Regions from separate parts of the Actinosynnema sp. NPDC023587 genome, predicted to be linked through region 1. Evidence: riboswitches for the same ligand, from Rfam matches in the RefSeq annotation. Region 1 holds a riboswitch; the other holds the start of a gene.

What was found. Region 1 has a riboswitch for glycine ahead of gcvH (glycine cleavage system protein GcvH). Riboswitches for the same ligand answer to the same signal wherever they lie in the genome.
Region 2: another riboswitch for glycine. It lies ahead of gcvT (glycine cleavage system aminomethyltransferase GcvT); the one in region 1 lies ahead of gcvH (glycine cleavage system protein GcvH).

Annotation. Positions count from the first base shown of each region.
Region 1 covers NZ_JBFABG010000002.1:149,230-153,423, reverse strand. Annotated here, with positions in the region: gene AB0G01_RS05785 (hypothetical protein) at 1-94, opposite strand, end outside; gene AB0G01_RS05780 (hypothetical protein) at 97-279, opposite strand; gene ald (alanine dehydrogenase) at 636-1,742, opposite strand; glycine riboswitch at 1,964-2,055, shown strand; gene gcvH (glycine cleavage system protein GcvH) at 2,173-2,553, shown strand; gene AB0G01_RS05765 (L-serine ammonia-lyase) at 2,559-3,923, shown strand; gene AB0G01_RS05760 (glutathione peroxidase) at 3,995-4,194, opposite strand, start outside.
Region 2 covers NZ_JBFABG010000004.1:128,283-132,476, reverse strand. Annotated here, with positions in the region: gene AB0G01_RS12885 (helix-turn-helix transcriptional regulator) at 72-560, shown strand; gene AB0G01_RS12880 (hypothetical protein) at 683-1,051, shown strand; gene AB0G01_RS12875 (DUF3817 domain-containing protein) at 1,072-1,374, shown strand; glycine riboswitch at 1,531-1,618, shown strand; gene gcvT (glycine cleavage system aminomethyltransferase GcvT) at 1,822-2,922, shown strand; gene glyA (serine hydroxymethyltransferase) at 2,933-4,194, shown strand, end outside.

The DNA of each region.
Region 1 (4,194 bases):
CGAGCGGCACCAGCGCCTCGGCCGCGCCCCGCTCGGCGACCTCTTCGAGCTGGGAGAGCCGGCGCAGCACGGCGGCGCGGAGGGTGTCGTCCACCGTCACATCCTGTCCGCGGCCTGGTCGAGCAGGCGGTGCAGCCTGCGGGTTTGCGTGACAGACATCACAGCCGACTCGCCGGGTGGCGAGACCAGCAGCACCCGGTCGTCCTCGACCAGCACGGTCATCGACCGGTCCCGTCCGAACGGGTCGTGGCAGTCGATCCAGCCCTGTGGTTCGGCCATGTGCGCTCCGATCGGAGTTCGGTGGCGGCGCGGTGGGCTCACCGCGGAGGCGGGCCCGCCGCCGCACGGCGCGGGCACCCCGTCCTGTCCATCGGCCGACCGGGCGTCGTGACTTACCCGTTACGCGGGTAATTCACTCGTTTGCTTGAGGGCGGGCACGGGCTGTGCTCCGGTGGGTGAAGATCTGCGCGCAGATGGGCGGGGCGGCTGGGCACGGCCGCCCGTTCCCCGCTAGCATTGGAGGCGCGGCCCGCTCCCAGTGACCCCCAGGCTGGTTGAGCGGGCCGCCTTTTCATGCCCGGACGTGCGAGAAAGGGCGTCCACCGGGATGGTGGACGCCCCTCCTTCGCGGGTGCTCAGACTTCGAGCGGGGTGTGGGTGAGGCCGTGCGCCTCGGCGACCGGCTGGTTGGTCAGCAGGCCGTCGTGCACGTTCAGGCCCAGCGCCAGCGCCTTGTCCGCGCGCAGCGCCGCCTGCCAGCCCTTGTCGGCCAACGCGACCGCGTAAGGCAGCGTCACGTTGGTCAGCGCGTACGTGGACGTGCGCGGCACAGCGCCGGGCATGTTCGCGACGCAGTAGAACACCGAGTCGTGCACCTGGTAGGTCGGGTCGGCGTGCGTGGTGGGCCGCGAGTCGGCGAAGCAGCCGCCCTGGTCGATGGCGATGTCCACCAGCACCGAACCGGGCTTCATTTGCGCCACCAACTCGTTGGAGACCAGCTTCGGGGCCTTCGCGCCCGGCACCAGCACCGCGCCGATGACCAGGTCGGCCTCGCGCACGGCCTGCTCGACCGAGTAGCGGTTGGACGTCACGGTGCGCAGCCGGCCCTGGTACAGGGCGTCGATGTGGCGCAGCCGGTCGACGTTGGTGTCCAGGATCTCGACGTCCGCGCCCAGTCCCACGGCGATGGCGGCGGCGTTCAGGCCCGCCACGCCACCGCCGATCACGACGACCCGCGCCGGGTGCACGCCGGGCACGCCACCGGGCAGCACGCCCCGGCCGCCGGACGGCTTCATCAGCGAGAACGCGCCGACCTGCGGTGCCAGCCGACCCGCGACCTCGGACATCGGGGCGAGCAGCGGCAGCGCGCCGTTCGCGGTCTGCACCGTCTCGTACGCGATCGCGGTGGTGCCGGAGTCGATCAGCGCTTGGGTCAGCGGCTGGTCGGCCGCCAGGTGCAGGTAGGTGAACAGGGTCTGGCCCTTGCGCAACAGCGGGTACTCCCGCGCGATCGGCTCCTTGACCTTGAGCACCAGGTCGCCCTCGGCCCACACGTCCTCGGCCGTGGCCAGGACCTTCGCGCCGGCGGCCAGGTACTCGTCGTCGGTGATGGCCGACCCGAGGCCCGCCCCCGTCTCGACGAACACGTCGTGGCCGCGCAGCGTCAGTTCGTGGGCTCCGGCCGGGGTCAGCGCGACGCGGTATTCGTGGTTCTTGATCTCGCGGGGTACTGAGATCCGCACGGAGGGCTCCTTCGGGCCGTTGTTAGTGCCAAAGGTCCGGTACCGCCATCCGGCTGTCATCGTGCCACTGGCACGAACGCGCACCCGCCGCGTTGTGCCGGCCGGACAACGGCGAACGGCCGCCGAACTCTCTGGACGCACGTTGACACCCGTGTCACCCACGACTTAGCGTGCTCGCGTTCGACCAACTGAACATCGGCCGCGGTGTCGCAGGTGACACCGGAACCCGGGCGGGAGAGCCTCCAGCGAGCCTGGAGCGCCGAAGGAGCAAGCACCCCGCACACTCTCAGGCAACGAGAACCGCTCGGGTGAGGCGACTCTGGAAAGCGTGCTCACGCGCGCACCCACGGTGCAAGCCGCAGCGCTGCGGCGAAGCTCTCAGGTCCCAGGACAGAGAGGGGGCCTGGCCCGCGCGCACCGAGGAGTTGACGTGACCTTTCCGGAAAACCTGCTGTACACGCCCGAGCACGAGTGGGTCGACTGGGCTCCGGGTACCCAGGAGCCCGTGGCGATCGGCATCACCTCCTACGCGGCCGAGTCCCTGGGCGACATCGTGTTCGTCCAGTTGCCGACCGTGGGCGAGCGCGTGAAGTCCGGCGACGTGTGCGGCGAGCTGGAGTCCACCAAGTCGGTGAGCGACCTGTACGCGCCGGTCAGCGGCCAGGTCGTGGAGGTCAACACGGCGGCGGCGGACGACCCGTCGCTGATCAACAACGACCCGTACGGCGAGGGGTGGCTGTTCAAGGTCTCGGTCGAGGACGCCACGGGCCTCCTCACCGCCGCGAAGTACGCGGAACTCACCGGGGACTGAGCGCCGTGGCGATCAGCGTCTTCGACCTGTTCTCCGTCGGCATCGGCCCGTCGAGCTCGCACACCGTCGGTCCGATGCGCGCCGCGACGATGTTCGCGGCGCGGCTCGGGCACCGCGCGACGTCGGTGGACCGCGTGCACGTCCAGCTCTTCGGCTCGCTGGGGGCGACCGGGCACGGGCACGGCAGCCCCAAGGCCGTGCTGCTGGGTTTGGAGGGGCACAAGCCGGAGGACGTCGACCCGGCCGCCGCCGACGTCCGGGTGGGGGAGATCCGCGCCACCGGGAGGCTGCTGCTGGGTGGGGTGCGCGAGATCCCGTTCACCGAGGACACCGACCTGGTGATGCACCGCCGCAAGTCCCTCCCGTTGCACCCCAACGGGATGAGCTTCACCGCCTACACCGGCGGGGAGGTGCTGGACGAGGCGGTGTACTACTCGGTCGGCGGCGGTTTCGTGGTGGACGAGACGGCCAGCGGGACCGACCGGATCAAGGCCGACGAGACGCCGATCGAGCACCCGTTCCTCAGCGGTGACGAACTGCTGGCGCGGGCCCGGGAGACCGGGCTGCCGATCAGCGGGCTCATGCTGGCCAACGAGCGGTCCTGGCGGTCCGAGGACGACGTGCGGCAGGGCCTGCTGCACATCTGGACCGTGATGCAGGAGTGCGTCGAGCGCGGCTGCGGCCAGACCGGCATCCTGCCGGGGGGGCTGAAGGTGCGGCGGCGCGCCGCCGAGATGCGCGAGCGGCTCGCGGCCGAGCACTTCGCCACGGACCCGCTGCGGGTGATGGACTGGGTCACCCTGTTCGCCCTGGCGGTGAACGAGGAGAACGCCGCCGGCGGCCGGGTGGTGACCGCGCCGACGAACGGCGCGGCCGGCATCGTGCCGGCGGTGCTGCACTACTACACGCGGTTCGTGCCGGGCGCGTCGGACGACGGCGTGGTCCGGTTCCTGCTGACGGCGGGCGCGATCGGCGTGCTGTTCAAGGAGAACGCGTCGATCTCGGGTGCCGAGGTCGGGTGCCAGGGCGAGGTCGGGTCGGCGTGCTCGATGGCGGCGGGCGGGCTGGCCGAGGTGCTCGGCGGGACCCCGGAGCAGGTGGAGAACGCCGCCGAGATCGCCATGGAGCACAACCTCGGGTTGACCTGCGACCCCATCGGCGGCCTGGTGCAGATCCCGTGCATCGAGCGCAACGCGCTGGCGTCGATCAAGGCGATCACCGCGGCGCGGATGGCGCTGCGGGGCGACGGGTCGCACTTCGTGTCGCTGGACAAGGTCATCAAGACCATGCGGGAGACCGGCAAGGACATGAAGGTGAAGTACAAGGAGACCGCGCGCGGCGGACTCGCGGTGAACGTCATCGAGTGCTGACGTCCCGCGCCGCACCGGCGGCCCGGCCCGCGCGGGTGCGTGGGCCGGGCCGGGCCGGGCCGCCGAGGGGTCTACGGCAGGGCGGCCTCGATCGCCTTCACGACCGACTCGTCCTCCGGTTCGGTGCGCGGCCGGAAGCGGGCCAGGACTTCGCCGTCCGGGGCGACCAGGAACTTCTCGAAGTTCCACTGCACGTCGCCGGCCTCGCCGTCGGCGTCCGGGCGCGCGGTCAGCGCGGCGTACACCGGGTGCCGGCCGTCGCCGTTCACGT
Region 2 (4,194 bases), on a different contig from region 1:
GTCTAGCGGTTGTCGGTACCCGCTAATACGGTGCGCTGCATTGGCTGATCTTCGACCGATGAGGAGGCAGAATGGTCGAGGACTCCGGAGTCGACGAGCTGCTGCGGCAGTGGGCGGCTGAGCGCTCGGACGACGCCGAGATGCAGGAGGTGAACCGGATCAAGGACGCGTGGCTGGCCGAGGCCCCACCGTCCGCGCCGGGAATCCCCGTGCAGCGGGCGAACGGCGGGTCGCGCGGACTGGTTCGGGTCGAATCCGCTGACCCGGCCTACGTGGCGGCGATGCGGAAGAGGGCACCCGAGGTGCCCGAGGTCCTGCTCGCGGCGGCGGCCAGCTACTGGCAGCTCGTGGGCGAGCTGGCGGAGGCGGAGCGGTGGTGGGACGCGGGCATCAGCCCGTTGGACCAGCGCGCGCTCGACTACCGGGCGGCCGGGCTCACGCCCGCCGACCTGGGACGGCGTCTCGGCCCGATGACGGTGCTCCAGCACCTGCGTCGGGGCAGTGCGGCGGCCTGGTGCGTGGCCAGGTTGCAGCGGCAGCGCCGGGACGGCGTTGCGTGAACCCCGCGCCGCGTTGTGAGGGCGCGGCGTCAAGTCGGTCACCCGCACCAACCGGGAGGGCGGGCTCCTGTGCGAGGAGCCCCTTCCGTCGGGGAGCGGACTCCGCGAAGTAGTGTGGGAGGGTGCCCGGCACCCTCCTGACACCCCGGCGACTCGCCATCGCGGCGGTCTGCCTGGTGTCGCTGATCGTGTGCTGCGGCCTCGCCTACTGGCAGTGGGAGAGGTTCTCCCAGGCCGGTGGCACCTTCCAGAACCTCGGGTACGTCTTCCAGTGGCCGCTGTTCGGCCTGTTCCCCCTCTTCATGGTGTGGCGGATGCGCAAGCTCGCCGCCCAGCGCCGGGCCGAGGACGCCGGGGAGCCGGTGGTCGGGGCCCGGCAGCCGGTCGTTACCGTGGAACCCGTCAAAACACCCGCGCCGGACGACGAGGACGACGAGCTGGCGGTCTACAACCGCTACCTCCGGGAGCTCAACGCGCGGGACCAGCGGTGAGCGAAGGCGGTTGGCAGGCGATGAGCGGTGCGTTGAGCCGGTTCCGGTTCATGGCTTACGTGGTCGGTGTCGGCCTGCTCCTGCTGGTGGTCGCGATGTTCGTCAAGTACCTCGGCGACAACACCGGGATGATGGCGGTCGTCGGCCCCGTCCACGGCTTCCTGTACGCCGTCTACCTGGTCTTCACGGTGGACCTGGCGCTGAAGGCGCGGTGGTCGCTCAAGGGCTCCGCGCTGGTGCTGCTCGCGGGCACCATCCCGTTCGTGTCGTTCTACGCCGAGCGCAAGGTGGTCGAGAGCGTCAAGGCGGAACGTGCCCTGTGACCGCTCGCGCCACCCCCGCGCCGGCCACGGGTACGTGGTCCGCGCCCGGTGCCGCCGAGCGGGCGCGGGCCGTGGCCGGGTGCTGTGACCTGGTCCTGGTTGACCGTGCCCACCAGGCACAACTAGCGTCTGGCGGTACCAACTGAACACGGCCGTCGATGTCGAGCGGGAGAGTCCCCGCGAGGGGCGCCGAAGGAGCAACTCCTCCCCGGAATCTCTCAGGCACAGCTACCGCCCGACGCAGGCAACTCTGGAAAGCAGGCGCTCCGCGCCTCGCCCACGGTGCAAGCCGCGCTCCGCGCGCGGTGAAGCTCTCAGGCTCATGACAGAGGGGGAGGCTCACTCGACGAGGAGTCTCCGATGGACCGTGTCATCCTTCGCCGACGGCGACCGCCGACCGACCAGGTCGGTGTGATCGCCGTGCCCGCCACCAGGGAGGACCACCCCGTGGAAACCCGCCGGACGCCGCTGCACGCCGAGCACGAGGCGCTGGGAGCCCAGTTCACCGACTTCGCGGGCTGGCGGATGCCGCTGCGCTACGACAGCGAGCTCGCCGAGCACCACGCCGTGCGCACGTCGGCGGGTCTGTTCGACCTGACGCACATGGGCGAGATCGTGCTGTCCGGCCCCGAGGCCGGCCGCGCCCTGGACCACGCGCTGGTCGGGAACGCGTCCGCGATCTCCGTCGGCCGCGCCCGCTACACCATGATCACCCAGCCGGACGGCGGCGTGCTCGACGACCTGATCGTCTACCGGACCGGCGAGCAGGAGTACCTGGTCGTCGCGAACGCCTCGAACGCCGCCGTGGTGTTCCAGGCGCTCGTGGAGCGCGCCGACGGCTTCGACACCTCCGTGGTGGACAAGTCGGTCGACTACGCCCTCCTGGCGATCCAGGGCCCGGCGTCCACCGCGATCCTGGCCGCTCTCACCACCACCGACCTGGCGGGCGTGAAGTACTACGCGTCCTACCCGACCGAGGTGGCCGGGCGGCCCGCGCTGCTCGCCCGCACCGGCTACACCGGCGAGGACGGCTTCGAGCTGTTCGTGGACCCGTCCGACGCCCCGGCCGTGTGGCAGGCGCTGCTGGTGGCGGGCCGCGAGCACGACCTCAAGCCCGCCGGCCTCGGCTGCCGCGACACGCTGCGCCTGGAGGCCGGGATGCCGCTGTACGGCAACGAGCTCAGCGCCGAGCGCACCCCGTACCACGCCAACCTGGGCCGCGTGGTCAAGCTGGACAAGCCCGGGGACTTCGTCGGCCGCGACGCGCTGGCCGCCGTCGCCGACAAGGGCGTGGAGGCGAAGCTGGTGGGCCTCAAGACCGCGTCCCGCCGCGCGCCCCGGCACGGGTACCCGGTGCTGGACGCGTCCGGCGCGGTGGTCGGCGAGGTCACCAGCGGCGCGCTGTCGCCGACCCTGGGCTACTCCGTGGCGATGGCGTACGTGACGCCGGAGCACGCCGAGCCCGGCACCGAGCTGGCCGTCGACATCCGGGGCAAGCAGGAGCCCGTGCAGGTCGTCGCGCTGCCGTTCTACAAGCGAAACTCGTAAGGGAGACACCATGTCCGAGCACTTCAACACCTCCCTCGCGGAGTTCGACCCGGAGGTCGCCGAGGCCGTCGCCGCCGAGCTCGGCCGGCAGCAGAACACCCTGGAGATGATCGCCTCGGAGAACTTCACCCCGGTGTCGGTGCTCCAGGCGCAGGGTTCGGTGCTGACCAACAAGTACGCCGAGGGCTACCCCGGCCGGCGGTACTACGGCGGCTGCGAGAACGTCGACGTGATCGAGCGGCTGGCCATCTCCCGGGTGAAGGAGCTGTTCGGCGCGGGCTTCGCGAACGTCCAGCCGCACTCGGGCGCGCAGGCCAACGCGTGCGCGATGGTCGCCCTGCTCCAGCCCGGCGACACGATCCTGGGCCTGGACCTGGCGCACGGCGGCCACCTGACCCACGGCATGCGGATCAACTTCTCCGGCAAGCTCTACAACGTGGTGCCCTACCACGTGGCGGAGAGCGACGGCCGGGTCGACATGGCCGAGGTCGAGCGGCTGGCCACCGAGCACCGGCCGAAGCTGATCGTGGCCGGCTGGTCGGCCTACCCGCGTCAGCTCGACTTCGCGGAGTTCCGCCGGATCGCCGACTCGGTGGACGCCTACCTGATGGTCGACATGGCGCACTTCGCCGGCCTGGTGGCGGCCGGGCTGCACCCGAACCCGGTGCCGCACGCGCACGTCACCACCACGACCACGCACAAGACGCTGGGCGGCCCGCGCGGCGGCGTGATCCTGACCAACGAGGCGGACCTCGCCAAGAAGATCAACTCGGCGGTGTTCCCCGGCCAGCAGGGCGGTCCGCTGGAGCACGTGATCGCGGGCAAGGCGGTGGCGTTCAAGCACGCCGCGTCGCCCGAGTTCGCCGACCGCCAGCGCCGCACCGTCGAGGGCGCGCGCATCCTGGCCGACCGGCTCTCCCGGCCCGACGCGGCGGCGGTCGGCGTGAAGGTGCTGACCGGCGGCACGGACGTGCACCTGGTGCTGGTCGACCTGGTGGCGTCCGAACTGGACGGCAAGCAGGCCGAGGACCGGTTGCACGAGGTGGGCATCACGGTCAACCGCAACGCGGTGCCGAACGACCCGCGCCCGCCGATGGTCACCTCGGGGCTGCGGATCGGCACGCCGGCCCTGGCCACCCGGGGCTTCGGCGCGGCGGACTTCGCGGAGGTCGCGGACGTCATCGCGGCGGCGCTCCAGGCGTCGCCGGACCTGGTCGAGCTGCGGTCCCGGGTCGAGGTGCTGGCCGCGAAGCACCCGCTCTACCCGACCCT